Regions from separate parts of the Peribacillus sp. QJM3NY_7 genome, predicted to be linked through region 2. Evidence: riboswitches for the same ligand, from Rfam matches in the RefSeq annotation. Region 2 holds a riboswitch; the other holds the start of a gene.
The links. Region 2 has a riboswitch for S-adenosylmethionine ahead of mtnW (2,3-diketo-5-methylthiopentyl-1-phosphate enolase). Riboswitches for the same ligand answer to the same signal wherever they lie in the genome.
Positions count from the first base shown of each region.

Region 1: linked by a shared signal. The riboswitch ahead of mmuP (S-methylmethionine permease) and the one ahead of mtnW (2,3-diketo-5-methylthiopentyl-1-phosphate enolase) in region 2 are both predicted to bind S-adenosylmethionine.

Region 1 covers NZ_CM149663.1:2,992,440-3,003,894, reverse strand. The annotation lists gene AC0VX1_RS14305 (ring-cleaving dioxygenase) at 37-1,014, shown strand; gene AC0VX1_RS14300 (ring-cleaving dioxygenase) at 1,039-1,986, shown strand; gene AC0VX1_RS14295 (alpha/beta hydrolase) at 1,986-2,594, shown strand; gene AC0VX1_RS14290 (flavin reductase family protein) at 2,613-3,221, shown strand; SAM riboswitch class I at 3,456-3,558, shown strand; gene mmuP (S-methylmethionine permease) at 3,642-5,036, shown strand; gene mmuM (homocysteine S-methyltransferase) at 5,026-5,988, shown strand; gene AC0VX1_RS14275 (hypothetical protein) at 6,287-6,454, shown strand; gene AC0VX1_RS14270 (helix-turn-helix domain-containing protein) at 6,914-7,288, opposite strand; gene AC0VX1_RS14265 (asparaginase) at 7,518-8,507, shown strand; gene aspA (aspartate ammonia-lyase) at 8,531-9,961, shown strand; partial or broken gene AC0VX1_RS14255 (glycerol-3-phosphate transporter) at 10,225-10,587, opposite strand; gene AC0VX1_RS14250 (CoxG family protein) at 11,056-11,455, shown strand, end outside.
Region 2 covers NZ_CM149663.1:3,155,918-3,167,372, reverse strand. The annotation lists gene AC0VX1_RS15090 (carbon-nitrogen family hydrolase) at 1-488, opposite strand, end outside; gene AC0VX1_RS15085 (pyridoxal phosphate-dependent aminotransferase) at 588-1,760, shown strand; SAM riboswitch class I at 1,879-2,032, shown strand; gene mtnW (2,3-diketo-5-methylthiopentyl-1-phosphate enolase) at 2,141-3,373, shown strand; gene AC0VX1_RS15075 (2-hydroxy-3-keto-5-methylthiopentenyl-1-phosphate phosphatase) at 3,380-4,039, shown strand; gene AC0VX1_RS15070 (methylthioribulose 1-phosphate dehydratase) at 4,036-4,665, shown strand; gene AC0VX1_RS15065 (cupin domain-containing protein) at 4,690-5,223, shown strand; gene AC0VX1_RS15060 (CobW family GTP-binding protein) at 5,658-6,584, shown strand; gene AC0VX1_RS15055 (DUF2188 domain-containing protein) at 6,651-6,818, shown strand; gene AC0VX1_RS15050 (hypothetical protein) at 6,855-7,097, opposite strand; gene AC0VX1_RS15045 (hypothetical protein) at 7,205-7,471, shown strand; gene AC0VX1_RS15040 (YncE family protein) at 7,591-8,553, shown strand; gene AC0VX1_RS15035 (response regulator transcription factor) at 8,555-9,241, shown strand; gene AC0VX1_RS15030 (sensor histidine kinase) at 9,238-10,653, shown strand; gene AC0VX1_RS15025 (FixH family protein) at 10,673-11,110, shown strand.

The DNA.
Region 1 (11,455 bases), 160 kb from region 2:
CGTAAGGGGAGATTTATAAAGATAGGAGTGGTACGGATGGAATTAAAAGGATTACATCATGTTTCGGCGATTACAGCAAAAGCGGGAAATAACTTTGAATTCTACACAAAAGTCTTAGGGATGCGATTAATCAAAAAAACGGTGAATCAAGATGATGTTCGTGTGTATCACTTATTTTATGGAGATCAAATTGGTTCACCGGGTACGGAATTGACGTTTTTTGAAATTCCAAATGCTGCCCGCACTCATGAGGGAAACAATAGCATTTCAGAAATTTCTTTAAGGGTGAGGGATGATGAAGCGCTAGGATATTGGAAAAAACGGTTTGTGGAATTCAATGTTGAGCACGATGAAATATCGAGCCGTTTTGAAAGAAAGGTGCTTTCTTTTAAAGATCCTGAAGGGCAGAGGCTTCTTCTGGTTTCCGATCAGGATAATAACGGTGTTGATGGAGGATTTCCGTGGAATGGAAGCCCAGTGCCGCAAGAGTTTTCCATACTTGGATTAGGACCAGTAAAACTCACAGTACCCAATATTGAACAAACAGAAAGTGTTCTTATCGAGGTATTGGGGTTCAGGAAATCAGGCACATACCCATCCGCAATCAGGGGGCAAAATCCGATAGTCGTTTACGAGACAGGTGAAGGAGGAACTGGAGCAGAACTCCATATTGAAGAAAGGAATGACATACCTCGGGAAAGGCTGGGGAGGGGTGGAGTACACCATGTTGCCTTTCGGGTGGATGATGAAGAAGAATTGAGAAAATGGGTAGAAAAGATTAGTGAATCGAAATTCGTGAATTCGGGATATGTGGACCGCTTTTATTTCCGTTCACTCTATTTTAGGGAGCCGAATGGCATATTATTTGAACTAGCTACTGATGGACCTGGTTTTGAAGTGGATGAAGCTGAGCAGCATCTAGGTGAGAACCTTGCCCTGCCACCTTTTTTGGAATCGAAAAGAAAGGATATTGAATCGAATTTAAAACCACTTAATACAAAATCAACTAATTAATCAACGGGAAAGGAAGTAATCGGCATGCAAAAGCAAAATGCAGGGATACACCATATAACCGCAATTGTAGGCAATCCTCAAGAGAATGTGGATTTTTATGCTGGAGTATTGGGAATGCGTATGGTGAAGAAAACCGTTAATTTTGATGATCCAGGCACCTATCATTTATATTTCGGAGATGAATCCGGTTCACCGGGCACAATCATCACTTTCTTTCCTTGGCCTGGGGCATACCGAGGGACAATTGGCTCCGGACAAGTGGGGATTACAACATATGCCGTTCCGGAGGGTTCAATGGGCTTCTGGGAAAATCGTTTGGGTAAATTTAATATAGACTTTGAAAAGGTTTCACGTTTCGGTGAGGAATATCTTGAGTTCCAAGACCCACATGGTTTGCAACTTGAACTGGTTGAGCGTAAAGAAGGTAAAAATAGCGAGTGGTCATCCGGCGGTGTACCAGCTGATAAGGCGGTCAAGGGTTTCGGCGGAGCTGTATTATTGACGTCAAAACCGATCAAAACGATGGAACTTTTAGAGGAAGTGATGGGCCTTCAAAAGGTTGGGGAAGAGGGCGATTTCATCCGCTTCAAATCCACATCGGATATCGGCAATTTGATCGATGTTAAAAAAACGGTTTTACCAAACGGTAAAATCGGAGTGGGAACTGTCCATCACATTGCATGGCGTGCGAGCGATAATGAAGATCATAAAGAATGGAGGGAGCATATCGGTAACCATGGCTATGGTGTGACACCCTTTACAGACCGACAATACTTCAATGCCATTTATTTCAGGGAAGATGGAGGCATACTCTTTGAAGTAGCCACAGATCCACCTGGCTTTGCTCATGATGAAACGAAAGAAACGATGGGCAGTAAATTAATGCTGCCGCCATGGTTGGAAGAAAAGCGGGAAGTTATGGAAAAAACGTTACTGCCGGCAGTGCCGAGAGTACTAGAGGAGGATAAATGATGAAACATATTTTTCAAAAAGGAAGTAATCCAGAAGCTCCGTTACTACTGCTGTTACATGGCACTGGAGGAACGGAAACAGATCTCTTGCCATTATCCGAAATGGTTTCACCGGGTTCGTCCGTACTGAGCGTACGGGGAAATGTACTTGAAAATGGAATGCCCCGTTATTTCCGACGGTTAGCTGAAGGGGTTTTTGATGAAGAGGATTTGATTTTCCGAACGAAGGAGCTTTATGACTTCTTGGAATCAGCGTCCGGAAAATATGACTTCGACCGTGACAGAGTGGTGGCATTAGGTTATTCCAATGGTGCAAATATAGCGGCAAGTTTGCTGTTCCATTACGAGGGGGCCTTACAAGGAGCGATTCTTCATCATCCAATGGTTCCAAGACGAGGGATTGCTTTGCCGTCCCTTTCAGATATACCTGTATTTATAGCTGCAGGTAAAAACGATCCGATTTGCCCGGCAGAAGAAACTGAAGAACTTAATCAACTTTTACAGCAAGCTGGCGCAACAGTTGAAGTTCAATGGGAAAATTATGGTCATCAGTTGACACGTTCAGAGGTTGATGCAGCAGGTTCATGGTTTCAAAAGAACTTTTTATAAGAATGAGAGGGAATGAAGATGATTTCTGTTAACCCTGAAAGTCTGACTGAACGGGATAATTATAAGTTTTTGACTGGAAGCATTATACCGAGACCTATAGCGCTGGTTACGACACAATCCGAAACCGGTACAATCAATATAGCGCCGTTCAGCTTTTTTAACATAGTCAGTTCAAATCCTCCGATGATTTCCATTTCTGTTCAACGGAAAGAAGGAGTTTCAAAGGATACAGCCCGAAATGCAATTCAAACAGGTGAGTTCGTTGTTCATATCACTGACGAAAATAATGTTGCTGATGCAAATCGAACGGCCAAGGAACTCCCATCTGAAGAAAGTGAATTGGGTCTTACTAATTTCACGCTGGCTGTTAGTGATAGGGTATCCGTACCAGGATTGGAAGAAGCGAAGGTGCGTTTTGAATGTACATTAGAGCAATCGATTCCATTGGCAGGTTCCAAGAATGAACCTGGTTGTGATTTACTGATAGGGAAAATAGTCTGCTATCATATAGAGCAAGATATTTACCATAATGGCCGTATTGACCCGAATGGGCTAAAACCTGTAGCAAGATTAGCAGGTCATACTTATACAAAACTAGGGGAATTATTTGAAATAGAACGTCCTTAAGGAAAAAGAAAAAAATGGCGACATCTTTTAAGATGTTGCCATTTTTAAGACCAACATGACCCCGGTTAGTTTTATTTGCCATTATAATATGCTTAGCGCCTGTTCCAAAAATAAGCAACCTTTTAATATTAATGCCGCAGACGCCATGATCGTTAGCATTTAAAGGAAGTCTTAACATTCCGAAACAAAACTTGACAAATTTTTCATAGATTGATAAAGTTATAAAAAAATAATTTCTTATCCAGAGAGGTGGAGGGACTGGCCCTATGAAACCTCAGCAACAGGTCTACAAAGACACTGTGCTAATTCCAGGGGGTGAAACCTTGATAGATAAGACCGTACGTGTTTATTTGTCAGTAACGCACTCTTTTTTAGAGTGCGTTTTCGTTTTTTCTGGATGCAAGATTAAGGAGAGTAAGAATGGATAACAAAAGGAAGCATGATTTTCAAAGGCAAATGCAAGCACGGCATATAATAATGCTATCGCTTGGCGGGGTGATTGGAACTGGTTTATTCTTAAGTTCGGGTTATACGATTCAACAGGCTGGTCCGTTCGGAACCATCCTTTCGTATCTGATTGGTGCATTAGTGGTTTATCTAGTCATGCTATGTCTAGGTGAACTATCAGTGCATATGCCCGAGACTGGTGCGTTTCATAGTTACGCAACCAAATACATCGGACCAGGGACAGGATATACAGTAGCCTGGTTGTATTGGCTAACCTGGACTGTTGCACTAGGTTCGGAATTCACGGCTGCAGGATTGTTGATGCAGCGATGGTTTCCATCAATCAGTGTCTGGATATGGAGTGCTCTATTTGCCATTTTGGTTTTGGCATTAAATGCGTGGACCGTTAAGTTTTTCGCTGAATCCGAATTCTGGTTTGCGTCTATAAAGGTATTTGCTATTGTAATATTCATTATTCTGGGAGCTGCGGCAATGATAGGTTTCATTCCAATGATTAACGCACAATCAGCTCCGTTATTTTCCAATGTTACAAGTGCAGGTTTATTTCCAAATGGTGCTTTTGCCATTCTAATGACGATGCTCGCGGTGAATTTTGCATTTTCTGGAACTGAATTGATCGGAGTTGCAGCTGGAGAAACTGTGAATCCGGAAAAAACGATTCCAAAGGCAATCCGTATGACATTATGGAGATTGATTATCTTTTTTGTAGGTACCATCGTTGTTTTATCCGCATTATTGCCTGTTTCGGATGCAAGCGTATTAGAGAGCCCCTTTGTTGCCGTTCTAGAACGAATTGGAGTGCCATATGCAGCGGATATTATGAACTTTGTTATATTAACTGCCATTTTGTCTGCTGCGAACTCAGGACTATATGCCTCATCCAGGATGCTTTGGTCACTTGCAGATAAGAAAACTATTTCACCAATATTTGCAAAATTGACAAAACGGGGTGTTCCCTTGAATGCAGTCCTTTTCAGTATGCTGGGCGGTGTTTTAGCACTTTTCTCGAGTATTATTGCGCCGGATACTGTATATATAGTGCTTGTATCCATTTCTGGACTAGCCGTGGTTATAGTTTGGATGAGTATTAGCGCGTCACAGTTTCTATTTCGCAGACGATATATAAACGAAGGAAACTCAGTTAATGATTTGGCTTATCATACACCATTATATCCATTCGTACCAATCGTTTCATTTATGCTATGTCTTGCTTCTTGCATAGGAATTGCATTTGATCCTACACAAAGAATAGCACTATATTGTGGCATTCCGTTTATTTTGTTTTGCTATGGAAGTTATTATCTGACACAAACCATAAAGAAAAGAGGAGTAGACCATGAAAAATAAAATTAACCCAATTGAAGAAATTTTACAAGGTCATTCAGTTATGATTTTGGACGGAGCTTTAGCTACAGAGCTTGAAAGTCATGGGTGTGATTTGGACGATCCCCTGTGGTCTGCACGTGTATTACTTGAAAATCCAGAAGTGATTTACCAGGTGCACTCTGACTACTTTCGAGCTGGTGCTGACTGTTCGATAACGGCAAGCTATCAAGCAACGGTTGAAGGTTTCGCCCTCCGCGGAATACAAGAAAAAGAGGCATTGGATCTAATCAGGAAAACGGTTTTACTAGCAAGAAAAGCAAGAGATGAATTTTGGAAGGAAGAATTTCAAACGATTAGACCTAAGCCATTGGTTGCTGCATCAGTTGGACCTTATGGGGCTTATCTTGCAGATGGTTCAGAGTATGTCGGGAATTATGGTGTTTCAGATGAAACTTTGGCGGCATTTCATCGCTCACGAATATCAGCTTTGATTGAAGCAGGAGCTGACATTTTAGCATTTGAAACGATTCCTTCCCTGCAAGAAGCAAAAGTATTACATTCATTATTGAAAGATTATCCAGAAGTCTATGCTTGGCTGTCCTTTTCTTTGAAAAATGAAAAAGCGATTAGTGACGGCACATTGCTGGAGGAGTGTGCCAGATTGTTTGGGGACAGTGAGCAAATTGCCGCAATTGGCATCAACTGTGCGCCTGTATCAGTTATCACGGAAGCCATACAGGTGTTGCGTGCAAACACGAATAAACCAATTATCGTTTATCCGAATTCCGGTGAATCATATAATCCAGAAACTAAAACATGGCATGGTCCAGAATCATGTAATAGGCTCGATGTGAAATCTGAAGATTGGCACCATGCGGGGGCAAATATAATTGGAGGATGTTGCAGAACCGCTCCTCATCATATTGCGGGCATTTCAAGAAAGTGGCGACCTTCCGTGGTAACGTTCTCCTAGCCTTTTTTGTTATCAAAAATATTGTTATTAAATATGTAAGTAGTCGGGAAACCTATAAACAAAAAGAACAGGAATCTGGCGGTTCCTGTTCTTTTTGAGCTCTTTATTCAGATTCGAGTAATTTGAAAGGATTGAATAATTAATTTCTTGACACTTCAGAAATAAGTCGCGCAAGATCAGCTGAAAATTACAGGTAAACCAACCCTTTTGCAAAAACTGTAAAAAGAGAAATTAAATCATATTTTTTTCGTGCTTGGGAAAACTAGACAAACAATGAATGGAAAGGAGAGAATGAGTTATGAGTCGTGGTAAAAATTTTAATCATAAAGAAAAAGGACATCCAGGAAATTTACCCAATAATAGAATTAGCGAAGAGAAGGAACACAGCCGCCAGTATGAACAGATTGAGGATATTGTCACTCATGAAGCTTTCAAGAATAGGGAAAAAGAAGATGAAATGCCTTAAAATATGGAAATGCAGCATATCTGTTGAGACATTATATTGAGGAATTTTCCATTTCTTTAAGGATTCCAATAATAGAAGCACATGAATTAAGACATAACGCTCACTTCATGTTGCTTCTTTTTTGATTAATTCACCGGGGGAAACCATGATCTTTGCCATGTTTTTTCTTTCATTGCAAATAGATAAAGAGGGAAAATGAATAAGTCTAAAGAGGACAACAGAAAATGAAAATGGATGATTTTTTAAAAAAACCGACTATCTTCTATATATTAGTTAATGAAATTTAAATTTCTAAACACAGAAATAATTACGTGCAACCGTCAAACTGGGCGAACCGAACTATCCTATTTGATGAAAGCTGCGGTATATTACAATTATAATGAACATGTCAGGCAGTATAAGAACCTGCTGAAGAAGTACGGTTCTTTTACCAAATACCAGTTTAAACTCAATGTCTGCCTATGTTTCATTTTGTTTATCGCGATTTATTTCCACTTCCCGTTTAGCTCTAATAAAAGCGATAAATTGAATCGTTTCCTCTTCAGAAAGGGAAATTCCATCTACAGCTAGCTTCATATCTGGTAAATCCGTTAATTCCATGACTTGAGGCGACTCATTATCCATATCCTTAGATTGATACTCCACTCGACCGAGAATGTAATCAGTTGAGGTATCATATAAGCCTGCCAATAAATTAATCGTTTCTAATGAAGGGCGGCGGTGGCCCGATTCGTAACCGGCATAGGTACTTTTGGCGATTCCGAGCCTGTCAGCGGTATATTGCAAAGACCATCTTTTGGACTTCCTTAATGTAGTCAATCTATTTAAAATCATTATTATTACTCTCCTTTTATATAAATCCATTATAACATCATATTGAAAAAAGTGTACGCGTAATGAATAACTTTCGCTTGATTTCACTATGAAACATGACTATAATAACATGTGTTGTACGCGTTACATGAACATTTACAGCGGAAACATCCTTATCTGAGATATTAGAATGATAGTGAAACAGGGAGGCTTATTAGGGGGTAGTATATTGGAAAAGTTAAAATCAAAAATGAAGAAGTTGATGTTGCTTACTACAGGTGGTACAATTGCATCGTTAGAAGGAAAAAATGGACTTGTTCCAGAAATGAAAGCTGACGAAATTTTAGGCCACCTACCGGGATTGGATTTACTATGTCAGATTGATAGTAAGCCTTTGATGAATATTGATAGTACAAATATGCAGCCGGAAGATTGGACAGAAATGGCACAATCCATCCATAAGCACTACCATGATTACGATGGCTTTGTGATTACCCATGGAACAGATACAATGGCTTACACTTCTGCTGCGCTCTCATATATGTTACAAGATTTAGGGAAACCAATCGTCATTACTGGTTCTCAGGTCCCGATTGCCTTTAAAAAGACAGATGCCAAAAGGAATATCTCTGATGCGATCCGGTTTGCTTGTGAAGATATTGGAGGAGTATATGTTGTTTTTGATGGCAGAGTCATTCAGGGTACGAGGGCCATTAAATTGAGAACGAAAAGCTATGATTCGTTTGAAAGTATTAACTATCCTTATATTGCGACCATATTCAAAGATAAAATTGAGTATCTAAAGCCAGTTCATTCACCAAAGAATAAGGAAGCTAAGCTGGATGCTTCCCTATGTACTGATGTTGCTTTAGTCAAGCTGCATCCCGGTATTAAGCCTGAATTCTTTGATTTCCTGAAAAATCAGTGTCGGGGAATCGTAATTGAAAGTTATGGAAGCGGTGGTATTCCATTTCAAGGAAGAAACATTTTAGAGAAATTGAATGAGTTAGTACAATGTGGAATATCCGTTGTCATTACTACCCAATGCTTAGAAGAAGGGGAAGATATGGATATTTACGAAGTGGGACGAAAAGTGAACAAGAATGTCATCATTCGTTCCAGGAATATGAATACAGAAGCCATCGTTCCTAAGTTGATGTGGATATTAGCGAAGACGCAGGATCCTAAAAAAGTGAAGGAAATGATGGAAACACCGATTGCAGAGGACATTACATTCTAGAACAAACAAAGGGGCAAGAGGAAATGTTGATAGAAGAGAAAACATACCGAATCGAGAAAGACTTTCTTGGGGAAAAGGAAATTCCAGCAGATGTTTATTATGGTATACAAACTTTACGCGCAGTGGAAAATTTTCCGATTACCGGTTACAAAGTCAATGAAGAAATGATTCGTGCATTGGCCATGATTAAAAAAGCCGCCGCTTTAGCGAATATGGATACCAAACGGTTATATGATGGTATTGGAAGCGCTATCGTCAAAGCTTCTGAAGAAGTGATCGATGGAAAGTGGCATGAATATTTCATCGTTGACCCAATTCAAGGCGGTGCGGGGACATCGATGAATATGAATATTAATGAAATCGTTGCCAACCGTGCGTTAGAACTTATGGGACACAATAAAGGTGATTATGTACATGTTAGCCCAAATAGCCATGTTAACATGTCTCAATCAACCAATGACGTATTCCCAACTGCCATTCATTTATCAACACTGCGTCTTTTGGAGCAATTGTTACAAACAATGACCAAGATGAGTACGGTTTTAAAGAAAAAAGCAAAACAATTTGATCATGTTATCAAAATGGGACGCACACATCTTCAAGACGCAGTGCCGATTCGCCTTGGTCAAGAATTCGAGGCTTACAGTCGCGTTTTGGATCGGGATATAAAAAGAATAAGTCAATCACGTCAACATTTATATGAAGTGAATATGGGAGCAACAGCAGTGGGAACGGGATTGAACGCAGATCCGCGTTACATTGAAAACGTTGTTACATATTTAGCTGAAATCAGTAACTTGCCGCTTGTAGGAGCAGAACATTTAGTAGATGCAACCCAAAATACGGATGCATACACTGAGGTATCAGCTTCATTGAAAGTATGTATGATGAATATGTCTAAAATTGCAAATGATTTACGTTTGATGGCTTCAGGACCGAGAGCGGGATTAGGAGAAATCACACTTCCAGCCCGTCAACCAGGTTCATCCATCATGCCAGGTAAAGTAAATCCAGTCATGCCAGAATTAATTAATCAAGTCGCTTTCCAAGTAATCGGGAACGATAATACGATTTGCTTAGCATCAGAAGCGGGACAACTAGAGTTGAACGTAATGGAGCCAGTGCTTGTATTCAATTTGTTGCAATCAATCAGCATTATGAACAATGCTTTCAATGTCTTTACAGATTATTGTTTGGAAGGCATTGAGGCTAATGAGCAGCATTTAAAAGATTATGTCGAACAAAGTGTCGGAGTGATTACAGCAGTCAATCCGCACCTTGGGTATGAAGTGGTTTCACGTATTGCCCGTGAAGCGATATTGAAAGGGAAATCAGTTCGCGAACTTTGTTTACAATATGATGTGTTGACAGAAGAAGAATTGGATCTGATTCTAAATCCTTATGAGATGACAAAACCCGGAATAGCGGGGGCTTCTCTTTTTGATCGGCAATAACCAGTATTTTGGTAGAAAGCATGAATCTATATGATTTTTGATATAATGACTATGCCTTTAGGACCGTTGGTTTAAAGGCATGGTCATTTTTTATATGCATTTCAATAAGGTATGTCACAAACGTCCGTCAACTTCTTTTTGCCATAGATAACTTAATATTGCGTCAATTAATCATGGATCGGTTTAACTGACAGTAAAAAACCCATCCCCCTTAGAATATATCCAGGGGGATGGGGAAACTTGAGCTCAATAATATGCCTGTATTAGCCCTTTACCACTTCCTGTCCTCGAACATTCCAAGTACATGCAAAGACCACTACTGCCAGTACACAAGAAATCGTAATTAATGTAAAACCTGCATTACAGCCTGAAAAGTCAACTACAAATCCCATAATGGCATTAGCCGCTACAGATCCACCTAGATATCCAAATAAGCCAGTCAGTCCTGCTGCAGTGCCTGCAGCTTTTTTAGGAACTAAATCAAGTGCTTGCAGACCTATTAACATTACTGGTCCATAAATTAAGAATCAAATCGCAATTAGGGATATAATATCAATCATTGGGTTGCCTGCAGGGTTAAACCAATAAACAAGGACTGCGATTAATACTCCTAAATTGTAGAAAATGAAGAAACTGAAAAAGTTACGGAAGAATAATCTTAGCCTAAAAAAAGCCCCAGTGATTAAGCTGGGTCTGAGTTTGTAGACCAAAGGGGTTGCATCTAAATTTTAAGCAAAGTTGGAGGTGCGAGACTCCGGCGGGAAAAGCAACCCCACAGGCGCCAAGAGCGCCGAGGAGGCTCCCGGACCGCCCGCGGAAAGCGAGTGCCTGGAGTGGAAATCAACGCTTATATTTTACATTCCCTCAAAAAAATGTAGGCATTCAATATTGTTCGAGTTTGTCTAAAGTCTGAGGCCCAGCAATAAAAAACGATCGTCCCTTTTTTTACAGGGGCGATTCTTTGCTGTTATTATCTTTAAATGATATCTTACACCGGGAGAATTTTGTTCAAGATTCTAATCGTACCGTTCTATTCAGTATTGTTCAGCCATACATTACAAAGATGTAAATAGAATGATTAAGGGGGAACTGCTTTGTCAGAAGGTGTGCATAGTATCATATTACCTGTTTCCAAAAAAACGGTATGGGGTTTTGTAAGTAGCATAGATCGTTGGGCACCTCTAGTCCCAGGATATATCAATCATGAGATGTTAAATGAGCGGACACTTATTTGGGAGTTTAAAAGCGATTTGGGATTAATGAAGAAGAAAATTAAACTGGAAGTGAATATTATGGAATGGATTGAACCAGATAAGGTAACATTTAAGCTTAAGGGATTAAATGAAAAATTTGATGGGCATGGCTATTTTTTAGCGGAAGAGTGCGGAATTGGACAGACTAAAATGACTGGCTGCCTGGCGATTACGGCAAAAGGCGCTAAAGCCCCTATCGTCAATGCTTTGTTAAAAACCTACGTTCCCCAAATGACGATCG
Region 2 (11,455 bases):
GCGCCTTGAACGGTATGGGCTCGCTGCCATTCTGGGAAACGAATGTCATAACAAACGAACCCGGCACATATTTTTTCATCAAGGGTGAATAAACCATCTTTTTCACCTGGCTGCAGGAAATGATGTTCATCCATTAATTGAAATAAGTGAAGCTTATCATATTCTTTAATGAGCTTTCCGTGTTTATCGATGATGATCATGGTGTTATAGATTCCCTTGCTTGTTTTTTTCGCAATGGAACCTCCGATGATGTGAATCTGGTGTTTCTGTGCCTGTGTTTTAAGAAATTCAATCGTTTTTTCTGCCTCTTGATCAGCAATCTCATTCAGCCTGGTCAAGTCGTATCCGGTTGTCCAAAGCTCTGGTAATATGACGATATCGGGTTCGGACCGAGCTGCTTTTTCCATCCATTGTTCTGCAACCTGAAAATTGATATCTGGTTGCCCGAAAGCTATATCCATTTGAATACAAGCTATTTTCCACTTCATCGTTTAAACCCCCCACATGTAAAAAATGCTTTACAAGACTACGATAAACATATATCATTTGTGACTAGAATTTCAAGAAATTTCAGAGAAGGTGTATAAATGGTGCAATTCGAAAAATCCGGACTGCTTCAGGACCTGCCCAAGCAGTTTTTTGCTTCACTGGTCGCAAAAGTCAATGCAATCACGGAGCAAGGACATGATGTCATTAATTTAGGCCAGGGAAACCCTGATCAGCCGACGCCGGAACATATCGTCAAAAGTTTGCAAACTGCCGCTGAAAAAACGATTAATCATAAATATTCGCCATTCCGGGGACATCAATATTTAAAAGATGCTGCTGCCGTCTTTTATGAACGGGAATACGGTGTCAAGCTGGATCCGAATAGTGAAGTGGCGATTCTATTCGGGGGAAAGGCAGGTCTTGTCGAACTTCCGCAGTGTTTATTGAATCCAGGTGATACAATCCTTGTTCCAGATCCCGGCTATCCGGATTATCTTTCCGGTGTTGTTTTAGCCCAGGCAAAGACCGAACTGATGCCCTTGACAGAAGAAAATGATTTTCTTCCGAAATACGATGACATACATAAAGAGGTTCTTGATAAAGCCAAAATGATGTTCTTGAATTATCCGAATAATCCCACAGGCGCTTCTGCAACTGAAAGTTTCTTTGATGAAACCGTCTCCTTTGCAAAAGAACATTCAATTTGTGTGGTCCATGATTTCGCCTATGGGGCGATCGGATTCGACGGAAAAAAACCGATAAGCTTTCTCCAGGCGGAGGGAGCGAAGGATGTAGGAGTTGAAATATACACTCTATCGAAAACATATAATATGGCAGGGTGGAGAGTCGGCTTCGCAGTGGGCAATAAGAGTGTAATAGAAGCTCTTGAACTATTACAAGACCATCTTTATGTGAGTCTTTTCCCGGCGATACAAGAAGCTGCGGCAAGCGCTTTGCTTGACTCACAGACCTGTGTAGAGCAGTTAGTGCAAATGTACGAGGGGCGAAGGAATGTTTTCATTGAGGGATTGAGGTCCATCGGCTGGGAAGTCAAAGCTCCAGCGGCATCGTTTTTTGCCTGGCTCAAGGTACCTGGAGGTTTTACGTCCGAGAGTTTTGCGGACTATTTATTAACGCATGCCCATGTAGCTGTTGCCGCAGGGAATGGGTTCGGTGAATTTGGCGAAGGTTATGTCAGGGTAGGGCTACTGACTTCGGAAGAACGGCTGCAAGAGGCTGTGGAACGAATACGGACATTAAACTTATTTTAATGCAATAAGGTTCACCTTTAAATAGTTAAAACTTATTGACAAAGTAGGAATTACCTGTCAGAATACAAAATAAATTCTTAATCTTTCGATACTTGGATGCAACTTATATATCAGCGTTTTCTTATTTTGAGCAGGTGGAGGGACTAGCCCGATGAAGCCCAGCAACCGACCGTAATTCCATTGTAAAATGGGGCGGAATCCTTCCGCCGGATTTTTTTGAAATCCACAAGGCACGGTGCTAATTCTTGCAGCCGATGGCTGGGAGATAAGAAGATGGCTTTTTAAAGCCTCTTCTTTATGAAGGGGCTTTTGCCATTTTGAGACCATCTCAGGCCAATAGTGACATCGAGAGTTTACTAACGTGTTATAGGAGTGATCAGATGAGCGAGATAGTCGCTACTTATTTAATTCATGACTTTATTGGAAATCATGAGAAAAAAGCAGAGAGCATTGCCTTGGGTCTGACTGTCGGGACATGGACGGACTTGCCGCATTTGGTACAGAAACAACTGGAAAAACATAAGGGACGCGTCGTATCGGTGACACCCCTATCTGAAGAAGAGAGGGCAAACAGCTACTTTAATCGGAAAGTATACCGTTCGCTGATTAAAATTGCCTATCCGGCAAGGAATTTCTCCAATGATTTACCTGCAATCCTTACGACGGTCTTCGGCAAACTTTCATTGGACGGTGAAATAAAACTTATAGACTTGGATTTTGTCGGTGATATTCAAAAAGCTTTTCCCGGGCCGCAATTTGGCATTGAAGGCATAAGGGAAAAGCTTGGCGTATTTAACCGGCCCTTGGTGATGAGCATCTTTAAAGGTGTATTGGGAAGAGACCTAACATTTCATAATGAGCAACTGAAGCAACAAGCATTGGGAGGTGTCGACCTAGTTAAGGATGATGAGATCCTCTTCGACCAGGAACTCACTCCATTTTTCGATAGAATAAAAACGGGAAAAAGAATATTGAATGAAGTCTATGAAACCACTGGCCACCGTACTTTATATGCTGTCAATCTATCTGGGAAAACTTTTGAATTATTGGATAAGGCAGAGCAAGCGGCTGAAGCAGGGGCAGATGCTTTATTGTTCAACGTTCATACATATGGTTTGGATGTATTGCAGGCCTTGAGTGAACATGATCGTATAAAGCTGCCGATCATGGCGCACCCCGCATATAGCGGGGCATTGGCATCTTCATCATTTTATGGTATCGGCTATCCATTATTGCTTGGTAAATTAGTAAGATTATCAGGTGCGGATTTATCCTTGTTCCCTTCCCCTTATGGAAATGTCGCACTTGAAAAAACGGAGACCTTAGCGATTGCTGAAGCTCTGACAAGAGATGAACTTTCATGGAAAAAAGCCTTCCCTGTTCCTTCTGCAGGCATTCATCCGGGCATGGTTCCGGACCTGATCAAGGATTTCGGGCTTGATAGTGTGATTAATGCCGGAGGCGGAATTCACGGGCACCCTGACGGAGCAGAGGGCGGTGCCAAGGCATTCCGTTCTGCTGTGGAAGCCGTTCTGGCAGGAAAGGAACTTTCTGAAGCGGCGGCTGAGGAAGAAACCCTAAAAAAAGCTCTTGTGTTGTGGGGAGGGCTATAAGAAATAATGAAACCGATCATCTTTTGTGATTTTGACGGAACGATCACCAACACAGATAATATCATTTCAATTATGAAGAAATTTGCGCCTCCGGAATGGGAAGCGTTGAAAGACGGTGTCCTTCAGCAAAAAATCAGTATATCTTCAGGAGTTGGGGATATGTTTTCCCTGCTTGATAGTGGCTTGAAGGATGACATCATCCAATATGTAAGAAAAACGGCCGGCATTCGACCAGGGTTTTATGAATTCGTTGAGTATACGAAACAAGCCAATATCCCTTTATATATTGTAAGCGGGGGCATGGATTTTTTCATTTCCCCCCTTTTGAATGATATCTTGCCAACAGAGTCCGTTTATTGCAACCATGCATTTTTTGATAAGGAAAAGATTTATATTGAGTGGCCACATGCTTGTGATGAGCAATGTAATAATGATTGCGGTTGCTGCAAGCCATCCATTATGAGGGAAATTGCGGGTCCGGAAGATTTTAAACTTGTTATTGGAGATTCAGTTACGGATTTTGAAGCGGCAAAACAGGCCGATTTTGTCATAGCCCGTGACATATTGCTTGAAAAATGCGGTAGGGAAGGAATTCCACATCAAGGATTCGAAACATTTTTTGATGTAATTGACATCATAAAGCAGCAGGAGGTGGTTAAAGCGTGAACACTCATTCTAAAGAATGGCTTGAGTTGGCAGATATTAAAGCTGAACTGGCCGAAAGGGATTGGTTTATGGGAACAAGCGGGAATTTGTCCATCCGCGAACCCAAAAGCCCTTTCTTTTATATTACCGCAAGCGGTAAGGATAAAAGGAAGCAATCGGATACGGACTTTTTACTGGTGGATTTAAAAGGAAAACCAGTTGAAGATACGAACCTAAGACCATCGGCCGAAACGTTACTTCATACAGACATTTACCGAAAAACCAATGCGAACTGTGTACTCCATGTCCATACAGTTGAAAATAATGTGATTTCGGAATTGTACGGAGATGAAGGCCAAGTTTCCTTTCGTAATCATGAAATCATTAAAGCGACCGGTCGGTGGGATGAAGATTCGGAGCTTCGGATTCCAATCATATATAATCACGCTGACATACCGTTGCTATCCGATAAGTTCAAGCCGCATGTCGAAGAAGACTCTGGCGCTGTGCTGATACGCAATCATGGCATTACGGTTTGGGGCAAAAGCGGATTCGAGGCAAAAAGAATACTTGAAGCCTGCGAATTTTTATTTCAATATCAACTGTTACTTAATCAACAAAAGGCGTTTGCAGGTTCTATAAGATAAATACTCATAGAGGAGGAATGAATGATGGCGACGATCAGATTCCATGAAACAAACGAGGTTATTGAAAACGGTGAACAGGTAAAAGGTTTTTTAGAAACACAAGGGGTTATTTATGAGCAATGGGACATTTCTAAATTACCTGCACATCTTGTAGAAAAATACGATCTAACAGATGCTGACAAGGAGGAAATCCTTGTAACATTCCAATCAGAGATAGCGGAAATCTCTGAAAGAAGAGGCTATAAAGCCCATGATATCATCACATTATCCGATGCAAATCCGAACTTGGATCAAATGCTTGAAAACTTTAAGCAGGAACACCATCACGAAGATGATGAAGTGCGTTTCATAGCAGGTGGAACGAGTATCTTTGCCATTGAAGGCAATGATAAACAGTGGTTTGATGTACGGCTTAATCCAGGAGATCTTATTAGTGTACCAGAATCAACAAGACATTATTTCACGCTCGCGGAAGATAGGAAAACTGTTGCTGTCCGGATTTTCGTAACAGCTGCAGGATGGGTGCCAATTTACGAAAAAGACGAAGTTCAAGCATGAATCAATGTTGAAAAGCCAGCTTACGGGCTGGTTTTTATTTGTAGAAAAAAGGGAAGTCGGAATGGTCTCACCTAATCTTGATTTTTTTAAAAAACATTAATCCCTTTGTGTTTTTTCTATTTTATAGGAAAGAAATCCCGCAAGATTGAAGAAACTTGCGACACTCCTGCCGAATAACTGTCTAGCCGAGAACCCACAGGCGCTTGCTTTGATGCGGCTTGGCAGACAGTCGGCGGAAAGGGAGAGGATTTCTGAAATCGACTGGATGTTTTTAAATAAAAAACTGCAGACGAACTCGCTTTTCTTCGAATTTGCATAGTCTGAAACCAGCTTACGGGCTGGTTTTTTTATGTGAATCCGGCAAGTGCTTTAATAAGCTAATTATGATAAAATTTAACGGAATCGAATTTAACCGGATTTAGGAGCAGATAAGAATGAAAACGACCGAAGTGTACATATTGGGCGGCTTTCTCGGCAGCGGGAAAACGACGCTTCTTCGAAATATTTTAAAACAGGAAAGTGAAGCGGGCAGAAAAGTGGCAGTGCTTTTAAATGAGCTCGGCAGTGTATCGGTTGACAGCGGACTCATTGGTGATGGAGTGCCTCTGAAGGAGTTGTTTGACGGGTGCATTTGCTGCACAATTCAAGATAAACTGGAAGTTCAGCTTCATGAGTTACTAACCGAAAATGAACTGGATGCGGTTTATATTGAAACGACGGGTGCAGCTCATCCAGTTGAAGTATTGGATGGCATCATGTCGCCGATTTTCGCCAAAAAGCTTGAGTATAAAGGGATCATCACGGTCGTCGATTTATTAAGGTGGCGCGATCGGGAGGAACTGTCTCCGCAGCTTCGACAGTTGCTTACAGAGCAAATCCATCATGCCGATTTCATTTTATTGAATAAAGCGGATATGGTAAGTGAGATGGAGGCCGCACAGCTAATATATACGATACAGGCGCTGAATACGGATGCTGTATGTTTATTGACGGAGTATGCAGCCGTTTCATTGGCATCATTGCAGCAAATGCAAAGCAAAAGGCATAATGTACATCAAAAGCTTGATGTACATGACCATTTGCACTTAACTGCAATCGTTCATACATTTGAAGGTGCTGTGGCACAAACCGACTTTGAAGAGTGGCTTAGGGCCCTTCCGGAAACGGTCTATCGAATGAAAGGATATATTTCCTTTACACATTCACAATACCCGCATTTATTCCAATACTCCTACGGAATGCCGATGTATATGAATGAAATGATGAAAATGCCATTGAATATCGTCATGATCGGGGAAAAGTTGGATAAGGAAATGTTGATCGGTCAGTTGAAAGCTTTGGAAGCGAAAGCGGCCCGATAAACGTTTACCGCCCATTAAAGAAGGGAAACATGAAAAGAAGACTTTCTTATTAAGGAGGCGGTATCAGTGCCATGGAATAAGGACGATTACCCAAACTCGATGAAGAATCTAGATGAAGATGTCAGGGAAAAGGCTATAGAAATCGCGAATGCTTTATTGGATGAAGGATATGAGGATGGAAAAGCCATTCCAATTGCCATAGACCGGGCTAAGATGTTAGTAGGAAATGATTGAGAAAATGGTCAGACCCACATAGGGGTCTGACCATTTTTATTGTTGCATTCCAAAGGCGGCAAATGTCTTTTCGTCTTCTATCAATCCGCAGGCAGCGCACTGAACCCGAACTTCAGGACCATTATATGCTAGATGGAATGGCAGAAGGGAGTCGTTCGAATATTGTTCAACAATCTCACCGGATTGGGGATCCTTTTTAATGGGTGTTGCTACTTGCTGAATGAGATTGAAGCGAGATTTATTTGTCCGGCAATTCGGACAGCGGTATACTTGAGACATTGTACTCACTCCTTTTTTGGATTTTAAAAAGCATGATATCTTATAAGATAGTCTTTACAAACTTGAACATTAATATGTATAAATTAGTAATGGATGGAAGGGATACTATGAAAGAAAATGTCAGGCAAGAAGAATTACTGGTGGCTTATTTAAGCATATGGAACAATCGTAAGGTGAACGATGGAGGGGGAAGGGAAGTGTTGCCGGAACTCATCAGACGAGAGCTTTTGGATGAAAATGCCCATCCCCGCGCCCGAAAACCAGTATTGGAGAAATTTTACCTTTCTATTAAACGCGTGATGGAATCTTCGCTTTCGGAAGAAATGAAAAATGAGATTGTAATGGCCTATATCACTGAATTGGAAAGATTATGATTTTTTGAGTGTGTACGGATGCTTGTTAGCAAATATTCTTTTATGCTTCATACTTTTTTCACAAATCATTGTTAAAATTTTAAAAAAATAGATATTTAATGAATAAGGAGCTTAAAATTATGAAGTGGGGCGGGCTTTTTCTTGCCATCGTACTGCTTACGGGGTGTATTAGCGGTAATGCATTTACTAAAATCAATAAAAGTCAATCTTTCCTGGCAACTGTCAATATCAAGGATACCTCACTGACTTTCATAGACGCAAACTATCATGCTTTTGCAAAATGGGATATTTCAGAACCATTTACCGGAGCCCTGCTCCTGGCAGACAAAGATACTATCCTGCTTTATGGAAAAGAGATGGAGAAAGTCCAAGTGTACTCTTTATCTGCAGGAAAACTGATAAACAGTTGGGAAATTGGAAAAGGGATCGTCAATATGCAGTTGTTACGTGATGGAAAAAGCATCGTGGCGGTCAATCAATCGAATCACTCCATTTATTTTTTAAATGCTGATGGGGAGGAACAGGATATTGTCAAGGTTGGTAAAAGCCCCTTGACCGTTCTTCAAGGAGAGCAAGCGAATCGATTATATGTTATTAATTTTGGTGATACCAAATGTTCATTGATAAATCTTGAAACGAAAAAGGTCGATTTCGAATTTCCCGTACATAGTTCCAGCACAGGCACATTATTAAGGGAAGAAAAGGATGAAATATGGATTGGAGGACACGGTGATGGGGATCAAGTGGAAGAAGATCTTTATATTTATTCGGCAAAAACGGGAGAGTTGAAGAAAAAGCTTAAGGCCCCAACCATGCCGATAAAGTTCCTGGAAAATGAGGAAGGGATATTTGTCCTTAGTCATGGGACTAGCTCCTTATATAAATTGAATGATCAATATGAGGAAGTCAAAAGCAAAGTGGTCGGCGTCAACCCCTTTGAAATGGCGAACTTTAATGAAGATGTGGTCGTGGCGGGATATGATAGTGATGAAGTGTATGTAATGGATGCTGAAACAGTCGATGTTAAAAAAACAATCAAAGTCGGCGAAGGTCCATTCCAATTGATGTTGAGGAGTAGATGACATGCATGTTTACACCATTTTAGTCGTGGATGATGAAGAAGATATGCGTAATCTAGTTGAAATGTATTTGCTGAACTCAGGTTATCGATGCCTTCAAGCTGCGAATGGAAAAGAAGCTATAAGTATGGTTGAAACAGAGGAAGTGGATTTAATCCTATTGGATATCATGATGCCAGGTATGGACGGTTTCTCCGTTTGTGAAGAAATTCGCGAAATTGGGGAGATCCCTGTGATATTTGTCAGTGCGAAAGGTGAAGAATGGGATAAGGTGAAAGGGCTGAAGCTTGGCGGCGACGATTATATCGTCAAACCTTTCAATCCAGGAGAATTGGTCGCAAGGGTCGAAGCGGTATTGCGAAGGACAGGGAAATTATCATTGAATGAAGAGAATCAAAACCATGTCCGATTCGGTAAAATTAGCTTGAACTTACAATCCAGAACGGTTTTAGTGGAAGGGAAGCCAATCAATTTAACCTTGAAAGAATTCGAATTGCTGTTATTCCTCATGCGTCATAAAAGCCAGGCACTCAGCCGTGAACAACTGCTTGAAAATGTATGGAGCGGTGAGTATGGAGGATCTTTACGTACTGTGGATACCCATATTAAAACGTTACGAATGAAATTAAGAGCGGCCGATTACATTCAAACCGTCTGGGGAATCGGTTATAAGATAGAGGAAAAGAAATGATCTATGAATGGCGAACCCTTTCTTTTAAATTATGGCTCACCATTATCTCCGCCATCATCCTATCCGTGCTGTTCGCTTACTCCCTTTCTCAATATTATTATAAAAATCTATATGTGGAGAAGCTTAAAACGGATTTAGTCAATGAAGCATCATTGCTAGGGGCGGATTATTCCGGCGGTGAAATCAGCGAGGACTTTAAGCAAAAAGTTGAATGGTTTAACAGTAAGAACGACAGCGAAGTCTTTGTCGTCAATAATCCCAGGGAATTGAGTGCTTGTCTGCCTTTTGAAATCAATTACGATACCCTTATTTCTGAAGAAGAACGGCAAATGCTTTTAGATGGGAAAGCCGTAGAAAAAGAAGGATATGAGAAAAGGTTTGAAAAGAACATCGTAGCGGCGATCATACCTCTGATTGACGAAAATCGCCTCGAAGGTATCATCTATACATATATTCCTGTAGATTCCATTACGGTCTTATTTAAGGAATTTGCTGCAAAATGGTTGGCGGCGGTTCTATTATTTTTGATTGTCGCGATTTTGTTTACTACTAAATGGTTGAAAAAGCTAGTCAGTCCGATTAAGGAAATCGAGACTGCGGCCCATCGTGTCTCAGAGGGGGATTATGACATACACGTCGAGGTAAGGAGTCATGATGAGATAGGTAAACTGGCAATAGCCTTTAATGATATGGCCAATTCCATCCATTTGGAAGAAGAAAGAAAAAAAGAATTTCTAGAAAATGTTGCACATGAGCTCAGAACCCCGCTTAGTTACGTAAAGGGATATACGCAGGCCATATTGGATGGTGTCGTGAAAAATGATGAAGAGCAACGGAAATACCTTCACCTCATTTCAAGGGAGGCTCTTAGGCTGCAGCGGCTTGTGGGAGATCTTATGGACTTATCAAAAATGGAAAGTGCTCCATTCTTGTTAAATAAAACCCCGATTGCCTATGCGCAATTCATTGAAGACGTACTTGTGAAATATGAACCGATAATAAAGGAAAAACAATTGGGCCTGAAGCTAGACCTGGATCCAGACCCGATTATTTTTGGGGATGAAGGAAGGATGGAACAGATTCTACATAACATTTTTGATAATGCCATTCAGTATACGGATTCCGGAGGGGCGATTCATATTACCCTAATTCAGCATAAAGATGATTGCGAACTGCTGGTAACTGACACGGGCAACGGGATTCCGGAAGCGGATCTGCCGTATATCATGAATCGTTTTTACCGTGTGAACAAAGCACGCAGCCGATTTGATGGCGGTTCAGGGCTTGGACTGTCCATTGTCAAAAAATTGGTGGAATTACAAAATGGTAAAATTGAAATAGAAAGCAAGGAAAAAAGGGGAACAACAGTCAGGGTCATCCTGCCGAATATAAAAGAAGAATGGAATTCATAAAAAGGGGATACGTTCAAAAATGAAAAAAATCATGTTATTTTGCATGGCGTTAATTTTTTTGGCTGGATGCGGCAAGAAAGAGGAGATTCCAAAAATGTTAAATGTCGATTTAGCTGTCGATCCAACTCAGGGTAAAGTGAATGAGCCTGTGAAATTTCAGGCAAAAGTAACATATGGGGACGAAGTCGTGACAGATGCGGATGATGTCAGTTTTGAAATTTGGCTTGCGAATAGCGATGACCATGACAAGATAGCAGTAAAACATAAAGGGAACGGTATATATGAACTGGAAAAGGCTTTTGATGAAGAAGGTACCTATTATGTATATGCCCACGTAACGGCAAGGGACATGCACAACATGCCAAAGAAAGAATTCGTAATAGGCAAACCAAGCACTCCCGAACAAAATGGCGGAAAAAAAGAAATGGACGAGATGAATGATGAAGAAATGAAATGATGAAGAACTGAAATGATGAAAGTACCATCAAAATCAAAACAATTCGGGCTTAAATCCGGATTGTTTTTTTATTTGGAAAACTGTTCAAGACGATAGGGGGAAAATGAGGAAATGTCGAAGTGAAACCGAAAAATTTGTAACATAAAAGTAAAGAAAGTCATAATAATTCGGTTAGTAACGATATGTCAACTAAAAGTTATTAGTATTCCATGGAAATGGTTCTATGTAACTACCATTGACAAATAATTGCTGGAAAAATATGAGTATTTATACTGTTGGCAGAAACATAGATAGTTAAAGCATTTCTGCTTGTTTTCTCTGAAACTTGGAACATAATTATATTTT